One region of the Staphylococcus sp. 231237_7MaSpsaltlick genome, then DNA from elsewhere that is predicted to be linked to it. Evidence: riboswitches for the same ligand, from Rfam matches in the RefSeq annotation. Region 1 holds a riboswitch; each other region holds the start of a gene.
What was found. A riboswitch is a leader RNA that binds a small molecule or an ion and turns the genes downstream of it on or off. The one in region 1 is predicted to bind thiamine pyrophosphate.
Positions count from the first base shown of each region.

Region 1 (6,941 bases):
AATGCTTATTACAGCTGACGTTGGATTTAACACGGTAATGCAATTAGTTGAAGAATTGCGTGAAGAAGCGCAACGTCGTAATATTTCAGAAACAGAAGATTTGCGTGAAGTTATTGTAGAAAAAATAGTAGAAATTTATCACCAAAATGATGATAATTCAGAAGTGATGAATATAGAAAATGAAGGTCTTAATGTCATATTAATGGTAGGTGTTAATGGTGTTGGTAAAACAACAACAATTGGTAAATTAGCCCACCGTTACCAAGCAGAAGGTAAGAAAGTAATGTTAGCCGCAGGAGATACATTTAGAGCAGGGGCGATTCAACAACTTAAAGTTTGGGGAGAACGCGTCGGAGTTGAAGTAATGAGTCAAAGTGAAGGCTCAGACCCAGCTGCAGTAATGTATGATGCAATTAATGCTGCGAAAAGTAAGGATGTAGACATTCTTATTTGTGATACTGCAGGACGTTTACAAAACAAATCTAATTTAATGAACGAATTAGAAAAAGTCAAACGTGTTATAGGCCGCGCTGTTCCCGAAGCGCCTCATGAAGTATTACTGTGCTTAGATGCAACTACAGGTCAAAACGCGTTATCACAAGCGAAATCATTTAAAGAAGTTACTAATGTGACGGGTATTGTACTTACGAAACTAGATGGTACTGCTAAAGGTGGTATTGTGTTAGCGATACGTAATGAATTACACATACCAGTGAAATATGTAGGTTTAGGTGAAAAATTAGATGATTTACAACCATTCAATCCGGAAAGTTATGTTTATGGATTATTTGCTGATATGATTGAACAAAATGTAGATGAAAATGAAGCACCAAATGAAAACATAGAAGAAACTGAAGGTCAGTCAGATGACTCAAAATGATTTAATTAAAACGATTCGTATGAATTATTTGTTTGACTTTTATCAAGCGTTACTCACTCAGAAGCAAAGGAATTATCTAGAATTATTCTATTTGCAGGACTATTCTTTGAGTGAGATAGCTGATACATTTGATGTGAGTCGACAAGCAGTGTATGATAACATAAGAAGAACTGGCGATTTAGTAGAAGATTATGAAACGAAATTAGGTTTATACCGTAATTTTGAACAAAGACAAAAATTATATGAACAAATTAAACAGCATGTTAATGATCCAGAAAAAATACAACAATATATTCAAGCACTAGAAGATTTAGATTAGAGAACATAAAGGAGGTATTTGATATGGCATTTGAAGGATTGTCCGATCGTTTGCAAGGAACGATGCAAAAAATCCGTGGTAAAGGTAAAGTCACTGAAGCTGATATTAAATTAATGATGCGTGAAGTTAGATTAGCATTATTAGAAGCAGACGTTAACTTTAAAGTCGTTAAGGATTTTATCAAAACTGTATCAGATAGAGCACTAGGTTCAGATGTAATGAAATCATTAACACCTGGGCAACAAGTAATTAAAATAGTGCAAGAAGAACTGACTCAATTAATGGGCGGGGAAAATGCAACCATTACAATGGCTAATAAGCCACCAACAGTAGTAATGATGGTTGGTTTACAAGGTGCAGGTAAAACAACAACTGCTGGTAAATTAGCACTACTAATGCGTAAAAAATATAATAAAAAACCAATGCTTGTTGCAGCAGATATATACCGTCCAGCTGCAATTGATCAATTACAAACTGTAGGTAAACAAATTGATATACCTGTATACAGTGAAGGCGATCAAGTAAAACCACAACAAATAGTTGAGAATGCTATTAATCATGCTAAAGAAGAACATTTAGATTTTGTAATTATTGATACTGCAGGCCGTTTACATGTCGATGAAGCCTTAATGGAAGAATTGACAGACGTCAAAGAAATTACAAAACCAAATGAAATTATGCTTGTTGTTGATGCAATGACGGGTCAAGATGCTGTCAATGTAGCACAATCATTCGATGACCAGCTTGACGTTTCAGGCGTCACATTGACAAAACTAGATGGAGATACTCGTGGTGGTGCTGCATTATCCATTAGATCTGTTACTCAAAAACCAATTAAATTTGTAGGTATGAGTGAAAAACTCGATGGTCTAGAGCCATTTCACCCTGAACGTATGGCTTCTCGTATCCTTGGAATGGGCGATGTCTTAAGTTTAATTGAAAAAGCACAACAAGATGTTGATGAAGATAAAGCGAAAGATTTAGAGAAAAAAATGCGTACTTCATCTTTCACATTAGAAGACTTCTTAGAACAATTAGATCAAGTTAAAAATCTAGGACCGCTTGATGATATTATGAAAATGATACCAGGCATGAACAAGATGAAAGGCATGGATAAATTGAATATGGACGAAAAACAAATCGATCATATTAAGGCAATTATTCAGTCTATGACACCGAGTGAACGTAATGAACCTGAGACATTAAATGTTTCTCGTAAAAAACGTATCGCTAAAGGTTCTGGACGTTCAGTTCAAGAAATAAATAGGTTAATGAAACAATTTAATGATATGAAGAAAATGATGAAACAATTTTCCGGTGGCGGAAAAGGTAAAAAAGGTAAACGTAAGCAAATGGAAAATATGATGAATGGTATGAACTTACCATTTTAAAATAGGCTTCTTAAAAAGATTAATCTAACAATAGTTTAAAAAGTAGTAATCCACATCGAAAGCGTGGATTACTACTTTTTTACTGGTTTTAGAACGTAGACAAAGCATAGGTGAATTGTCACTTATGCTTTGTTTATTTATATTTGTATAGTTATTTTTAAAATAGCAGGAATCTTACAGACCAAAGTTGGCTCTTTTATCAATTGATTTATTCAACATAATAAATATCAACACTGTTTAATTTATATATTATAATCTTTTTAGTATAATATTGGCAGTGATTTGGTCCGAGTCCTGTGGGAATATTAATAGCCGAAGCTACAGGATAAGGCAACGCCCGCGGAAAGCGTGTACAAAAATTGCCAATAAAGTCTGAGGCTTTGTCGATGGTATGGAACTCCTGTGATTACGGCGATTTTGCTTATAAAAACGTTTTTTGAGGATAAGACACCGATAAATAATTATTAATGAATACCGATATTTTCCCTAAATGTTTTACCTTCATATTCAGTTCGGTATAAACCACGCTTTTGTAATTCAGGTACAATATCATCGACGAAATCTTGTAAACTATCTGGAAATACTGGAGGCATTAAGTTAAAACCATCTGCAACACCTTCATTAAACCAATGTTCCATTTCATCCACAATATCTTTTGGCGTCCCAATAAGTGTTAAATGCCCACCACCTGCACTTAAATAACCTAATAATTCTCGCAATGTTGGATTTTTATCTTTAATAATTTCTAACACAGTTTGATAGCGCCCTTTAGGTCCGTTAAAAGATTCGACGGGTGGTAAAGGTGGTACAAGTTCATCCAATTCCCAATTATGGCAATCTTGTTGGATAAAAAACTCTAATTGATTTAAAGCTGTATCAACTTCTAAAGATTCATCGAGTTGTTGCTTTTTTGCGTAAGCTTCTTCATACGATTGTCCAACATACGTTACTAATCCAGGGAATACTTTCAAACTATTTTCAGACTTTTCTTGTTGTTTTAATTTTTGATTTAATTTCTTTTTAAAAGCATAAGCTTGATTAAAATTCCAAGCTACAGCATATACTGCATCTGCGTATTTAGTTGCCAGTGCAATACCAGGATCTGAAGCACCGGCTTGCATAGCAATCGGTTTTCCTTGAGGGCTGCTTGGTGTTGTTAAAGGTCCTTGAACGTTAAAATACGCTCCTTGATGATTGATAGGGCTGATTGCAGATTCGTTAATTAAACTATTATCTTCTTTATTATGCAGAAAGTTATCGACACTCCAAGATTCAAGTAATCGATTCATCACTTGAGCGAATTCATCTGCTTTTTTATAGCGTTCTTCGTGTTCAGGTAAATGATCCATACTATGGTTTGCAGCTTCCAAATCTGTCATTGACGTTACTAAGTTCCAACCAGCACGACCTTGACTAATATGGTCAATACTCAGTAATTGTCTAGCAGCTGTAAAAGGGTTGGCAAATGTACTAGATATAGTAGCTACTAGACCGACATGTTCAGTAACTTGTGATATCGCAGCTAAATTCACTAAAGGATCAAACCAAAATGCAGGCATATCACTTTTAGAATTAGCTGGAAACGATTGATTGTCAGCAAAAAATATAGCATCAAACAAGCCTTGTTCTGCGATTTTTGCTAATGATTGATAATATGTAATATCACCAATACGTTCAACGCTTGAATCGGGCATACGCCACGCGGCTTGGTGATGGCCGCATCCATAGATGAGTACGCCGATGTTTAGATGTTGTGTTTGTGTCATAAAATAATTTAATCCTCCTTATTAATTCATTGTTAAGCCACCATCGACTGTGAAATTCTGACCTGTAATGCCGTTTGATTGGTCTGACACGAGATATGCAACCATATTAGCAACATCTTGTGGTGCAGTGACCTTTTTAATAGGTGTTGTTTGAGCAATTAAATCAAAGACTTCAGTTGTTGTAGTTGCGCTTGCATCGGTAGTTTTTAACAAACCACCTGATACTACATTTGATGTGATACCATATTGTCCTAATTCAGCAGCTAAATTACGTGAAAAGCCAATTAATCCAGCTTTAGCGGTTGTATATTCATGATAAGGGACGACTGGGTTTTGGAATAAATTCGTGCCAATTGAGATAATATTACCTTTTTGTCTTTGAATGAATTGAGGTATAACACTTTGACACACGTTGAAAGCAGCTTTTAATGTACCGTCAATTTGTTGCTGGTAATCATCCCACGAAAGATCTGCAAATGCTTTTTGTTGAACAGGATCAAATTTAAACCCAACTAGTGCATTATTAATTACAACATCAACTTGGCCAAAATATTGTGTAGCTTCATTAACTAAGCTGTCAATTTCATTTCGTTTTGTCACATCTGCTTGTATAGCGATTGCTTGTCGAGTTCCAATCTCATCAACAAGCCTTTGTGCGGCATCTTCACTATTATGATAGTTTATGACAACGTTATGTCCTTTTTGAGCTAACGTTTTTACGATAGTTGCACCTAATCCACGGCTGCTTCCAGTTACTATTACTGTTTTGTTCATTATACACACTCCTTAATTTTTCAATAAAAAAATACACAACCCTTCTGAAAGAAAGTTGTGTATTAGAAATATCAACATATGTATGAAATTGTTTCAAAAAACTTTTGAAATATGCTAAACTACACACTTTCCTCCGCTAGTTTAAACTAGATCAGGTTCAAAGGGTTTGAGTTAGACTCATCTCAGTTAGAAACACCCCTAGTGCATTTATTATTTAATTTAATTTCAATGTATATTTTTTAGTGAATAATGTCAAGTTTAGGTTAATTTAAGATTCTTAAATGACCATAATTTAAGCTAAGAAACGAAATTTGCGTAATATTGAAATTGGTAAAGAAGAAACTCTTTACAAAGTTGATTATTACTGTTATTATTATTTCTTGTAGAAAATAAAAACTATGAAAATTAAAGGAGCGAATATAAATGGCAGTTAAATTACGTTTAACACGTTTAGGTTCAAAAAGAAATCCATTCTATCGTATCGTAGCAGCTGATGCTCGTGCACCACGTGACGGTCGTAATATCGAACAAATCGGTACTTACAACCCTAACAATGTAAATGCACCAGAAGTTAAAATTGACGAAGAATTAGCACTTAAATGGTTAAAAGATGGTGCGAAACCAACTGATACAGTTCACAACATTTTATCAAGAGAAGGTATCTTGAAAAAATTTGATGATCAAAAATAATTTTTAACCTAATATACACTCTGTATATTTGTAAGAGTACCTTAATAGGTACTCTTTTTTTATTGAGAAATATTAAATATAGTTAAGGAAATATAAAATAGCACATGTCATGGAACCTTCATTTTTTAAATGTAATGAAACACAGAAATCGAGATTACATGTTATAATAAGCTAATAAAATAACGCATATACATAATCAAAATTAAATGAAATAGCCAAATTATTATGGAGGAACATATATGAAAGTTGAAGTAGGCAAGATTGTAAATACACATGGAATAAAAGGTGAAGTGAAGGTGAAATCTAATTCAGATTTTACTGATATACGTTTTCAACCGGGTGAAATCGTTGAGATAGAACGTAAAAATAAAGAATCAATAACATTTACGATTTCGTCTTATAGAATGCATAAAGGACTTCATATGTTAACATTTGAAGGAATCAATAACATTAATGATATTGAACATTTAAAAGGAGAAACGTTAGTTCAAGAACGTGATCATGAAGAAATAGAATTAGGAGAACATGAATTTTATTATTCAGACATTATTGGTTGTACGGTCTTTGATGAAGAAGATACTCCAATTGGTCGCGTGATAGAAATTTTTGAAACAGGTGCCAATGATGTTTGGGTGGTTAAAGGAGATAAAGAATATTTAATACCTTATATTGCAGATGTTGTTAAAGAGATTGATGTCGAAGGTAGACTTATTAAAATCTCCCCAATGGAAGGATTGCTAGATTAATGAAGATTGATTATTTAACTTTATTTCCAGATATGTTTAATGGCGTGTTAAATCATTCTATTTTGAAACGTGCTCAAGAAAAAGATATGTTAGAAGTCAATACAGTAGATTTTAGGCATTTTGCAGAAAATAAACATAACCAAGTAGATGATTATCCTTTTGGTGGTGGGCAAGGGATGGTATTAAAGCCAGAGCCTATATTTAATGCAATGGATAGTATCGATAAGACAGCTGATACAAGGGTAATATTAATGTGTCCTCAGGGACGTCCATTTAATCAAGCAATTGCTAATGAACTTAGCCAAGCAGAACATATCGTTTTTATTTGTGGTCATTATGAAGGTTATGATGAAAGAATTCGCGAAAACTTAGTGA
Region 1 covers NZ_JBICNX010000009.1:189,729-196,669, forward strand. Annotated here, with positions in the region: gene ftsY (signal recognition particle-docking protein FtsY) at 1-880, shown strand, start outside; gene ACF91D_RS18230 (putative DNA-binding protein) at 867-1,199, shown strand; gene ffh (signal recognition particle protein) at 1,223-2,590, shown strand; gene ACF91D_RS18240 (LLM class flavin-dependent oxidoreductase) at 3,055-4,356, opposite strand; gene ACF91D_RS18245 (3-oxoacyl-ACP reductase) at 4,378-5,130, opposite strand; TPP riboswitch at 5,242-5,340, opposite strand; gene rpsP (30S ribosomal protein S16) at 5,554-5,820, shown strand; gene rimM (ribosome maturation factor RimM) at 6,060-6,566, shown strand; gene trmD (tRNA (guanosine(37)-N1)-methyltransferase TrmD) at 6,566-6,941, shown strand, end outside.

Region 2 (6,941 bases), on a different contig from region 1:
TCGCACTTACAACCGCAGGATTAATTGCCTTATTTATCCGTTATTTGCATGAAGTAACATTTAAATCTTTCGTTACCTCTAGCATAGTACCATTGCTGATAATGATAACTAGCTTATATTTCAAACAAAGTTTGCATATCACTTGGATGTTGATATGTTTAATATTAATTGTACTAATCGCTATACTTTTAAAATACAGACATTTACTACACACCAAGTATAGTTTTTGGATAATTGCCATATTATTAGTAATTCAGCAAGCTGTTATCTTAACTAACGATCATCATAATAATGTTAAAAGTTATGAATCAACTTTGGACGCCATGTCTGCATCTAAATACAAGAGTCCTACCTTAACTAAAAAAATTAATAAAATTAATAAAAATCACCAAGATGATCCACTTAGTAGAATAGATTATATGTCTAAATATGGTTTAAATTCACCTATGTTATACCACTTTAATGGTATCTCACTATACTCAAGTATCTTTGATGGATCAATATTGAACTACTATGATAAAACAATGCAAATTAATATGCCTATAGATAAAAACAGTACCTATCGTTTATTATCCAATCGAGCAAATTTAATGGCACTTTGGAACGTCAACGATCGTATACGTCGTCCTAATGATTTAAACATTCCGTATGGGTTTAAGGTACAAGATACAATTTATCATTCGAAAAATGAGTCTTTTATTCATTCAACAAATCAGATAAACTATCCAAGTGCACATTTCACTGATAAAATCTATCGCAATTCTGAGCTAAAGGCACCCATCGACAAGGAACACGCTATGTTAAATGGAGTCGTGTTCTCAGATTCTAATCAAAAAGCAAACAGTCATATTACACCAAGTAAAAACCTATTGCCAGAAACAACGCATAATTTACGGAACGCCTATCGAAGTGGACATAATAAAATAACTGTCACTGAAAATAATGGCGGTATGACATACCAATTTCCAAAAGAAATCAGCGACAAATATCAAGATATGTATTTAGAAATGGATGTAGAACTATTAACACCGAGTAAAAGGCATTATGTAGGTGTAAATGAATATGCACAACAACGTAACGAACTAGACTATAAATATCGTCGCTTTGTAACGCCTGTAACTATGAGATTTAAAGCTGATCAAGACTTGAAAATAAGAATGCCTAAAGGTACATATCGACTCGATGTAAAGGGCATATATGGTGAAGATTATCGTACCTTAAAGCGTGCGGCGCGTTCATTAGATAAAGTGGCTGTAAAACAAACACGAAACGGCTACACGATACGACATAATGCAAATAAAGATGGATATGTAGTACTACCTATTGCATATAGTCAAGGCATGCAGGCCAAATCAGGATCACAAGCGTTACCAGTCAAAAAAGGTAATGGGATTATGACCGTTATACCGGTTAACAAAGGTCAATCAACTATTAAATTAACCTATACCCCTCCACACACAATGCTATTAATAATACTTAGCATACTTGGCATTATACTTAGCATCATTTTTACTAAAATAGTATCAAAATTGAAATAAACATTTTTTGATCATTATATTGAAATAGATTAAGAGATACTTTATATTTTTTATTTAACAGACATCATCATGTAATTTAGTGTTTTTGTTTAAATTACATGATGGTGTCTTTGATTTTATAGTATTTTAGCGAGACACAGTGGAAGAACAGGTCAAGTTGAAAACTATAAGGCTAAAGCTGTTCCTTAGGAGAACAAACTAACCATACAAAGTATTAAATAAAAATAGAGGAATCTTATACAACAACTTGTACAAGATTCCTCTATATTTTCAAGTGATGCCCAGTTTGGCACACTTTTTTTATTTCTTATTTGCTGATTAACGAATTTCTTTAATTCTAGCAGCTTTACCACGTAATTCACGTAAGTAGTATAATTTAGCACGACGTACTTTACCGCGACGTTTAACTTCGATTTTTTCAATCTTTGGAGTGTGTAATGGGAATGTACGTTCCACACCAACACCTGAAGAAATTTTACGTACAGTGAAAGTTTCTGAGATACCTCCACCACGGCGCTTAATTACAACACCTTCGAATACTTGGATACGTTCACGAGTACCTTCAATGATACGTACGTGTACACGTAAAGTGTCACCTGGACGGAACGTTGGTAAATCTGTGCGTAATTGTGATTGTGTTACTGCTTCGATTAATTTGTGATTACTCATTATTTATTCTCTCCTTCAACCTATGTTCTTGCCTCGACAAAATATAGCAGCGGATCATAGTGATTTTTCGTGTATCGCACACTTAAAATATATTAGCATATCGCTAATCATTTTTCAATTCCTTTTTATATCTTTCAATAATCTCGCGGTCTTTATCTGTTAACTGATAACTCTCAAGTAAATCCGGTCGTTTTTCGTAGGTTCTAATTAGTTTTTGTTCATGACGCCACGCATCAATATGCGCATGATTTCCAGAAACTAACACGTCAGGTACGCCTAATCCTTTATACTCTCGTGGTCGGGTGTATTGTGGAAACTCTAATAAACCATCTTGAAATGAATCATCCTCATGTGATTGTTGATTTCCTAACACACCTGGTATCAATCGTACAATAGCATCAGTCATGACCATTGCTGGCAATTCACCACCAGTTAGCACATAGTCACCCATAGAAATTTCATCCGTCACTAAATGTTGACGTATACGTTCATCATACCCTTCATAGTGACCACAAATAAATACAAGATGCTCCGCTTCACTTAATTCTTGCGCGATAGCTTGGTTAAATGGACGACCTTGAGGACACATTAAAATCACACGTGTGTCTGGGGTTTTATCAATACTTTCCATTGCATTGAATACAGGTTCAGGTTTCAATACCATGCCTTGACCACCACCAAATGGATAGTCATCAACTTGACCATGTTTATTTTCAGCAAAATTTCTAAAGTTTACAGTATTTACCTGTAACACTGATTTCTCTTGAGCACGTTTTAAAATCGAATGATTCAAAACACCTTCAAACATTTCTGGAAAAAGTGTTAAAAAATCTATTTTCATTAATCTAACAATCCTTCCATTGGTGTTATTGTGATACTTCTACCTTCCACATCGACATCTTTAACCACATCAGCAATATACGGAATAAGATATTCTTTGTTACCTTTAACAACCCAAACATCGTTAGCACCTGTTTCAAATATTTCTGTCACACGTCCAATTGCAGTTCCTTCATCATCAAATACAGTACAACCTATTATATCTGAATAGAAATATTCATGTTCGGCTAATTCTATTTCATCATGATCACGTTCTTGTAATAATGTTGCACCCTTTAAATATTCTATATCATTAATATTATTAATTCCTTCAAACTTAAGCATATGCAAGCCTTTATGCATTCTGTGGCTACTAATCTTAAACGTTTCTGCTTCTTTACCCTCAGCTTGAATTAGTACAGATTCTCCAGGTTGGAATCGAGTATCTGTAAAATCTGAATGTGATTTAATCTTAATTTCACCTTTAACACCATGTGTGTTTACAAATTTACCAATTTCAACTTTCATTATTTTTCCTCCGTCATCATTACAACTATCTTCATAGGTAATGAAACTAAATAAAATTCGTAATCCATTATAACACGGATTGAGATAGCTGTAATACGTTATCGTTTAGAAGTAGTATTTACTAAAATAAATAAAAATTATTCAAGTAACTCGAACAACTAATCCAGTATTTCTTATTAGCAATCCGCTATTTTCAGGCAATAAGTTTGTTATTTCTAAGATTGAAATCACGGCTTAAATCACCCTATTTACCGTTTAGCTTTCAAATTCAATATTGACCAATAAAAAAAGATGATTTCTACTTTAGATAAAAGTAAAAATCATCTTCTAGACTATGTTATAACCTTTTAGTTCTAACATATTCAAAATAAATCAATACGTTCGATTTATTATTATTTTTGTTCGTCGAATTTTTTCAAGATACCTTCTCTTGATAAGATGTTACGTACAGTATCAGTTGGTTTTGCACCTTGTGATAACCATTTTAATGCTAATTCTTCGTCGATTTTAACTTCTGGTGCATTTACATTGTTAGGGTTGTAAGTACCGATTTGTTCGATGTTACGACCGTCACGTGGCGCACGAGCATCAGCTGCTACAATACGATAGAATGGATTTCTTTTTGAACCTAAACGTGTTAAACGTAATTTAACTGCCATTTATATTCTCTCCTTTATGTTCTTAATATTTTTATTTTCTACAAGAAATAATATTAACAGTTCTGCAGTACTTTGTAAAGAGTTTTTTCTTTACCAATATTGAATCTCTATTTTTAAACTGTGACTTTTAGTCCTTCACCTGATTTGTATTTAAATTTAAACTTTTGCACAACTTGACATGCTTTATTAAAAGCTATACATTGAAGTTAAATTAAATAACGCATGCACTAGGGGTGTTTTTTAAAACTGAGATGAGCTAAACTCAAACCCTTCGAACCTGATCTAGCTAAGACTAGCGTAGGAAAGTGTTACCAATATGATAATGAAACTGATAGTCTTTTTTGACGTATTCATATACTTTTTGATACACAACTTTCCTAGAGAGGGTTGTGTATTTTTTTATTTAATAAATCAATGATGAGGTGAATATATGACTAAAACAATTTTAATCACAGGTAGTAGCAGAGGGTTAGGTGCAACGATAGCACGAACATTAGCTACACAAGGTCATAATGTAATTATAAATTATTTTAAAAGTAAAGATTTAGCTGAACAACTCGTACGTGAAATTGGTGAATCACAGGCTATCGCTTTACCAGCAGATATTACTGATAGAAACCAAGTTGATGAAATGATTGCACATGCAACAGAACATTTTGGGCAAATAGATGCGGTCATAAATAATGCGCTCGTAGGATTTAAATTTGATCCCACAGCACAAAAAGCATTTATAGATTTAAGTTGGGAGGACTATCAACAACAACTCGACGGCACGTTAAAAGGCGCTTTCAATGTGACTCAAGCAGTCGTTAAACAATTTATCTCAAGAGAAACAGGAACTATTGTTTCGATTGGTACAAATCTTTATCAAAATCCAGTCGTACCCTACCATGAATATACTACTGCAAAAGCAGGTTTAATAGGATTCACACGAAATATCGCCGCTGAATTAGGTCAATTTGGTATTAATGCAAATGTTGTATCTGGCGGTTTACTAAAGACTACTGACGCAAGTGCAGCGACGACACAAGAAGTATTTGATCTTATTGCTCAAACCACACCATTAAGACAAGTCACATCACCTCAAGATGTAGCAAATATGGTAAGCTACCTCATTTCTGATCAAGCTAAAGGGATAACTGGTCAGAACTTTACAGTTGATGGTGGATTAACAATGAATTAAGAAATGGAGGATGAATCATCTTATGACACAAACTCGTCAACTTAACATCGGTGTATTAATTTATGGATGCGGTCATCATCATGCGGCTTGGCGTATGAGCAATTCAAGTGTTGAACGTATAGGAGATATCTCGTATTATCAATCATTAGCTCAAATTGCAGAACGTGGATTATTTGATGCGATATTTTTTGCAGATAATCAATCTTTTCCAGCACAATCACCAAGTGATATGCCCGCATTTTGGTTTGACCCTTTGGTCAATTTAGCTGCAATAGCCCAAGTTACGCAATACGTTGGATTAGTTGCAACGATTTCCAGTACCTTTGCTAATCCATATACAGCAGCTAGACAACTCTTAAGTATTGATCATATGAATAACGGACGTGCAGGTTGGAACTTAGTAACATCTATGACTGATTTAGAAGCAGCAAACCACAGTATGGAGCGTCTACCAGATCATGATACACGCTATGAAAAAGCAGACGAATTCGCTCAAGTAATGAATCTGTTGTTAGATTCGTGGACAACGGCAGATTTCTTACATAATAAAGCAGAAAATACTTTAATCAACGCGGATGCAATTCAGCCAATTCATTTTAAAGGTCATTATTTCGATGTCCAAGGACCACTAACGACACCTGGAAGTCCTCAAGGCAAACCCATTGCAATGCAAGCTGGTGCCTCAGATCAAGGTATCACCTTGGCAACTAAGTATGCAGATGCTATCTATGCAGTCGCTTGGAACCTAAAGCAAGCTACAGCATTTCGCCAAAAATTAAATAATAAATTAACATCGGTTGGAAAACCAACGAACAGCTTAAAGGTGTATCCAGGTTTAGTTACCTATGTCGGAGAAACTTATGCTGAAGCTTACGCCAAAAAACGTCAATTGGACGAGTCCTTAGCTATTGATACAGCATTAAATCAATTAAAGTTCTTTATTCGCCAAGATTGTCATAGTTGGGATTTAGACGAACCTATACCACCCTTACCGCCTGTAGAGAACTTTACAGGCCCCAAAGGTCGTTACCAAACTGTACTAGAAATTATCAATGATAAAAATCCTACACTGCGTGAATTATTGGGTTACCTTAGCGCTGGTGGCGGACATTTAACGTTGATAGGTACACCTACTCAAATCGTTGACGAAATGGAAAGATGGTTTAATGCTGGCGTTGCAGACGGTTTTAATTTAATGCCACCGGTGTTTCCTAATAGTTTAGAAGATTTCGTTGATTATATCGTACCGGAACTACAAAAACGAGGACTTTATCGCATTGAATATGAAGGAACTACATTTAGAGAAAATATTGGCCTTTAGTAAAAATTTTTTGTAACTTTAACACATTGAAATACAATGCATTCAATTAGTATAATTAACTATAATTACATTAACAAGGATACTATTGTTATTGATAACCATTGGTTCATTACCCACATTAATAATTATAATTCCATAGATAAATGAGCAATATGAATATAAAACATAAACTAAAAAACCCTTCAAAGTTATCAAATCATTGATTACCTTGAAGGGATTTCTCT
Region 2 covers NZ_JBICNX010000045.1:2,790-9,730, reverse strand. Annotated here, with positions in the region: gene ACF91D_RS28730 (YfhO family protein) at 1-1,538, shown strand, start outside; gene rplS (50S ribosomal protein L19) at 1,857-2,207, opposite strand; gene trmD (tRNA (guanosine(37)-N1)-methyltransferase TrmD) at 2,311-3,048, opposite strand; gene rimM (ribosome maturation factor RimM) at 3,048-3,554, opposite strand; gene rpsP (30S ribosomal protein S16) at 3,947-4,213, opposite strand; TPP riboswitch at 4,433-4,534, shown strand; gene ACF91D_RS28705 (3-oxoacyl-ACP reductase) at 4,644-5,396, shown strand; gene ACF91D_RS28700 (LLM class flavin-dependent oxidoreductase) at 5,419-6,717, shown strand.
Region 2: linked by a shared signal. The riboswitch ahead of ACF91D_RS28705 (3-oxoacyl-ACP reductase) and the one ahead of ACF91D_RS18245 (3-oxoacyl-ACP reductase) in region 1 are both predicted to bind thiamine pyrophosphate.

Region 3 (6,941 bases), on a different contig from region 1:
TAATTATCAATATGAGGCTTAGCTAAAAAGTAAATTGCAATTAAAATAAAAATGACACCAACTATCCTTAGTAGCTTATTCATTTCTTTCATACTCCTTTAATGTTAGCACTTATATTTCAGAATATAAGTATAGCACAATACATTTAGAATTGGACTAGCCCATATGTTATTTCGCATTCCAAATATTTAAATAAATGAGGAGAATTTTTACAACAATACATTGCAGAACTTAATAATTAAGTGTTAAATAGTATTAAATCACTCATTGTAAATATCTTGGTTTAACTAAGTGTTTCATATTAATTATGAATGCCATACTTTTATAACTGTGATAGTGATTTCTAATTTACTTTAATATAAGGTGGGATGCGCTATGATACGTCATGCTAAGCAATCAGATTTACCGAATATACTAGAAATATACAACGATGCGATCTTGAATACTACCGCTGTTTATACTTATAAACCTCAAACTTTGGCATCACGTGAAACTTGGTTTGAAAATAAACTAAATAAACAAGAGCCTGTACTTGTTTACGATGAAAGAGGTGAAGCGATAGCCTTCGCTACTTATGGTACATTTAGAGATTGGCCCGCTTATCAATATTCTATTGAACACTCTATTTATGTAAATAAACATCATAGAGGAAAAGGGATTGCATCACAATTGCTGGCTGAAATCATCCAAACTGCTCGTAATAATGGCTATAGAACACTTGTTGCAGGCATTGACGCTACGAATGATTATAGTATTTACTTGCATAAAAAATTTAAATTCAAACATTCTGGAACCATTCAAAATGTAGGTTATAAATTTGATAAATGGTTAGATTTAGTATTCTATCAATTAGATTTAAACCCTTCTCAAAGTACGAAACATTAATTTGTGCTATATACATTCAGACTTTTAGCTAGCAGATTTACTTTACAATATTTATATTGTCAGCTCACTTTCCTAGGATGCCGTCTCAGCCTCGGCCTTCAACTGACACTGTTTCCTCAGGAGTCTCGACCTAATACTTCTCAATATTTTATACCGCTATTATTATATAATTTATAATGCGCTGTGGTTTATATTTAGTAAAACTCATTTACTTTTGGTCATAAAAAGCTCCCTTCAAAGTTTACGTTTTTCAGTAACTACTTTAAAGGGAGCATCACTTCATAGCATAGTTCTCTTATTTTAAGAATGAGAATTTTCGCCCAAAACTCTATCTCTAACGGTAAATCCTACTACCTTTTGAAACAAATTCTTCAGACTTTTGTTTCAATCCTTCTTCTTTTAAATCATTGTGCTTTCTTAAATCGTGAGAGATACGCATCGAACAGAATTTAGGCCCACACATACTGCAGAAATGGGCAACCTTTGCTGCTTCAGCAGGTAGTGTTTCATCATGATATGAACGTGCCTTATCAGGATCTAGCGACAGATTAAATTGATCGTACCATCTAAATTCAAATCGTGCTCTACTAATTTCATCATCTCTTTGTTGTGCTCCTTTGACACCTTTTGCCAAGTCAGCTGCATGTGCTGCAATCTTATACGTGACAACACCTTCTCTCACATCGTCTTTATTAGGTAATCCCAGATGCTCTTTTGGAGTAACATAACAAAGCATTGCTGTACCATAACTAGCAATTTGGGCTGCCCCGATTGCAGACGTAATATGGTCATAGGCTGGTGCAATATCTGTTGTTAATGGACCTAATGTGTAAAAAGGCGCTTCTTGACAATGGAAATCAGCTAAGTCTTGATTTTCCTTTATTTTATGCATCGGAACATGTCCTGGCCCTTCAATCATCACTTGTACGTCATATTCCCAAGCTATTGCAGTTAATTCCCCTAATGTCTTTAATTCCAGAATTTGGCTCTCATCATTTGCATCATATATTGATCCGGGTCTTAATCCATCTCCAAGAGAAATTGCAATATCATAACGGCTCATTATTTCACAAATTTCTTCAAAATGTGTATATAAAAAGCTTTCTTCATGATGCGCTAAACACCATTGTGCCATGATAGATCCACCTCTTGAAACAATACCAGTTAATCTATCCACTGTTGTCGGGACATAACGTAATAATACGCCTGCGTGTATCGTGAAGTAGTCAACGCCTTGTTCTGCTTGTTCAATTAAAGTATCGCGATAAATTTCCCAAGTTAAGTCCTTAGCAGAACCATCTACCTTTTCTAATGCTTGATAGATAGGCACAGTGCCAACAGGAACCGGGGAATTTCTCAATAGATATTCTCTCGTAGCATGGATATTTTTACCAGTAGATAAATCCATAATCGTATCAGCCCCCCAATGAATGCCCCAAACCAACTTTTCTATTTCAGCTTCTATAGAAGAACTGACTGCCGAATTACCAATATTAGCATTTATTTTCACTTGAAAGTTTTTACCTATAATCATTGGTTCTGATTCAGGGTGATTGACATTATTAGGAATAATCGCACGTCCTCGTGCAATTTCTGAACGCACATATTCAGGTGAGACATCTTCTCGCTTAGCTACAAATTTCATTTCCTTCGTGATAATACCTTGTTTCGCATAATGCATTTGTGTAACATTTTGTCCTGTTTTTGCCTTTTTCGGTTGATATTTAAATGGTGTCTCGACAAATTTTTTATGATTATTAGACTTAAATCCGTTATCCAGTGAGACAATTTTCCTACCTTCATATTCCAATGTATCATTTCTATCTTCTATCCATGGTGTTCTTAATTTGGGTATACCTTTTTGCACGTCAACTGTATAACTAGTATCATGATATGGTCCTGCAGTGTCATAGACTAACACCGGTTTGTTAACCGTTGTTCCTTCTTCTGTTACTGTTGGGGAAAGTTGTATCTCTCTAAATGGAACTTGAATATCTGGATCTTCTCCACTCACCCAAATCCTTTGACTTGATGGAAATTGCTTTTTTAATTCTATTTTTTCTTGTTTCATAAAAAAACTCCTTAGCATTTTATTATTGCTAGGAGACCTGGTCGAAAATCACATATTTAGTGAAGCGACAGTAAATAAAAGTCTACTCTATAGACTTTCCATTTATACTGTACTTTTCTGCTTCCCTACGCTGGTACTAACCAGATCAGGTTCAAAGGGTTGAGACTAATGTCTCTTTCAGCTAACAAGCACCCCTAGCAATTCTTATTAAATTCTAAATTAAACTTAACACTAATAAAAAATAATTACAAATAAATTTGAAAATTAATATAAACATAATCTAGTACAATAAAAACCTAAGATTCTGTTTAACAAACAGGATCCTAGGTACTTATATTAATGTTCTGTTCCATTTTAATGTAAGTGTTTTGCATTCCATTTATAAATCATATAATCTGCTGCTATCATCAATAAAGTAATTAATGTAAAGGCCATAGTTACATCGCCTAAGAAATGTGCACCAATACGCAAACGACTCACACACATGATAATAGTAAACATAAATGCAATAATAAACATACGCTTTTGGGCTACACGTGTTTTAAAGTAAAATGCCCAAAACATTAAATAAGCCGCATCTGTTGTATGACCAGATGGAAATGAACTGTGACCAGTATTACCATTGATTGTAAGCCAATTTGTAAAATGTGCGCCGTCATGACCAATTTCATAAGGTCTTGCTCGCCCCCATAATTCCTTCAAACTATCAATCGTTTCTAATCCTACTAATAATACAAAAAAGCTAACAAATGCAACGCGAACTAATCTTTCTATCTCTGTTTGAGTCACTTGTTGTAACCAAAATTTTGTAACAAATAATGTAATTAACATAAGTAAAATGAATGTGATTAAGAAACTTAGCCCCATTGGTAATGCATTGCTGGTATCACCTTCATTACTAGCCACACCTAATGGCTTATGTCGTTCAATATTGTCCATTGTTGCAAAGATATACTTAAATGTTTCAGATACCAAAGTATTAGTTTTTATCAAAGTATAAATAAAAGATAAAAATAAAATGATATATTTAATCAATTTACTTTCAAACTTTGAAAACACATAAAAATTCAAAATAATCATTGAAAGAATCAAAATAACAGTTGGCGGAAAAAGACCTAAATCTTGAAATACTGTCCCAAAGATTGAATTTTGATTCATAAAATGTTTAGATACTGGCAAATCAATAAATAAAGCGAGTACTAAAATAATGCAAAATACAGGTAATGCAATTGCTGTGAACCTTTTTGAAATAACCATGATGCCCTCCTAATTAATATCTTTTAACAATAATTTTAATAACTATTTTATTATTCATGAATTTTATTACTGCTTAACCATACCCATTTTATGCTTATGTATGTTTGAATTAAATAAAATTTTCATAATCTTTGTAGAGATAACTGCAATCTTTTTATATTATTGGAAGCCTAAATTCCATAGTAAAATTCTAAATGTGACATAACTGTTAGGTCACAATATCATTTATTCATGATATATTATTTGTGTAGCGAATATAGTTTTTTTAATTTTAAAGTTCTCCTTATTTTTATAAGCATATTTAGCTTCGCTAAATATAAAAAAAGCAGTAAATTCATGTCGACTTAAACATGAATTTTACTGCTTTTTTATTTATGATTTAACTCTAGCCATTTCACCATTTCGCTCACATTACTTACCGTTATCGATGGTGTTGGACCGTTTACATCAAACTTTTTATTTGTTCGATTTACCCAAGCTGTATCAAATCCAAAGTTACTAGCACCAGTAATATCCCATGAGTTTGAAGAGACAAATAATATATCTTCTCTATTCATATGATAATACTCTAATACAAGTGCATAACTTGCAGCACTCGGTTTATATTGTTTAATTTCATTAACACTAATAAGTGTGTCGATATATCCACCTAGTTCTGAATTATCTATGAGTGGCATTAACATATTATCATTACCATTTGATAGTATACCTACATCAATATTTTTATCTCTTAAATTGGCTAATGATTTAGGTATCTCCTTGTAATAATTTAAATTAAAAAATGCTTCAAACAATCTATTAATATCTTCTCTATTATATTGAATATCATAAACATTTAAAGTATGTCGTAGTGAGTCTTTCGTCAATTCATCAAAAGGGATATATCTTTGCATAACCTGCCTCATAAACATATGTCTTAATTGAGTCTTTTGCCATAACTTAGTAATCTTTGTTGCAGTATCTTCATCAAACTCAATCATTTCATTTTTTAATGAATCCATATCAAACAAAGTACCATACACATCAAAAATAATAGCCTTATACATACTTTCCCTCCTCTGCAACTCCATAAAAATGAAACTTACTTATTATTTTACACAATAAACACACATTCAAAACAATTTAGAATTAAATTTGTTTACGAATCTTGTAATTTTAGTTAATTTATTATCAATAAATATTATATTTGTTCGACAACCACTCTGTGTACCACCTAATTATTGATTGTAAATTTTATGTAAATTATATTAAACCAAGCTTTAAATCATTGATTAGTTGGCAATATAAAAGTAAGAGAGGAGGCTGGTTGTTATGAGAAAAATATTTTTCGTCGATTTGTTTAACCTCTTTATTATTACGCTCGGATACATGACGCTTATCTCATTAACGCTACTTGCATTTGATCTTTTTGAAATTAAAACAACCGGTTCAGTATTTTTAGAAGGCTTAAGTTCTATTACAATTTTTAAAATTTATAGCAATTCCATCTTCAATGGTCTATTTACTCTATTTTTAGTCATTACGATTATTTTATTTCTTTACAAAGCATATGATCTATATAGAAAAGACAGCAAATAAATCTTATTGTAAATTTTCACATTCGTTTAATCTGACAATTCGTGTATCCTTCAATAACAAACAGCTCAGTTAAAGCCTATAATAAATTAAATAACAAAATAATTGTATATTGTATTAGAAGATTATTAGTTATATAATATTGTATGAGGATGTATTTCATGTGTTATGAACGGCTATTTAACTTGCCATCTATCATCATAGTTATATTCCATTCCCAGAATTAAACTTTATGCACCCATTTAAACAAAGTAAATAACACAACATTCTCAGTATAACTTCGTTCCTATGGACGAAAATAATAAGAGATCTAAAGTCACTTTCAGGCAGTGTTTTTAGATCTCTTTTTTTATCTTTTAACATATTAACCATAAGATTATACGTTTATTACTACACCACTTCAAATTATTATTAATTTACTTACAATTTTTGAAAAATTCTCCGCAAAAGTGCTATTTATTAATTTATATCGTCACTTTAATAATAATGTGGGATTATCATTCTTTTTTCTTATTACAGATGTACAATGATTTTATTACTATTAACTGATAGTTCTAATTTCTGACTTAGGTGGTATTTATGATTAGCTCATTAAGTGTAAGAAAAGATTATTCAACTGAATTTACGCGCTGCATAAACCAAATTATTATACTACTTCCATTAAATAAACCATGTAAGGTTAATTTAAATGGAATTATTTTGTCCGTTGATAATGGATTAATTATAAATAATTCAGATTTATATCAAATGATTAAATTAGATGATGTTGTCGAATTAAAGATTCCACTTCCCATTTTTTTTGAACAAGAGCAATTTTTATCCAATTGTTATTTTGATTTTGCACAAATTCGTAATATTGATCAATTCAGAACTTTGGTATTACAAATTTTATATAATGAAGCCTATTTGACCAATGGTCAGTTACATTACGTAGCAGACATTGTTGATTTTTTGTTAAAGGAAGCCAAAGTCACATTACATACTACTTATGTACCTACTTTACGAACCAAAAATTTACTGGCACAAAAATTAATTCGCTACGTTAATTTAAATATACATGAGCATTTAACTACACAAGATGTCTCAAAAAAATTCTTCATTTCACAATCCTATATTTCTATTATGTTCTCAAGAATGCTCAATATAAATTTTA
Region 3 covers NZ_JBICNX010000004.1:454,130-461,070, reverse strand. Annotated here, with positions in the region: gene srtA (class A sortase SrtA) at 1-92, opposite strand, end outside; gene ACF91D_RS10515 (GNAT family N-acetyltransferase) at 376-885, shown strand; gene thiC (phosphomethylpyrimidine synthase ThiC) at 1,220-2,956, opposite strand; TPP riboswitch at 3,062-3,162, opposite strand; gene ACF91D_RS10505 (phosphatase PAP2 family protein) at 3,311-4,213, opposite strand; gene ACF91D_RS10500 (haloacid dehalogenase type II) at 4,582-5,259, opposite strand; gene ACF91D_RS10495 (hypothetical protein) at 5,525-5,791, shown strand; gene ACF91D_RS10490 (helix-turn-helix domain-containing protein) at 6,368-6,941, shown strand, end outside.
Region 3: linked by a shared signal. The riboswitch ahead of thiC (phosphomethylpyrimidine synthase ThiC) and the one ahead of ACF91D_RS18245 (3-oxoacyl-ACP reductase) in region 1 are both predicted to bind thiamine pyrophosphate.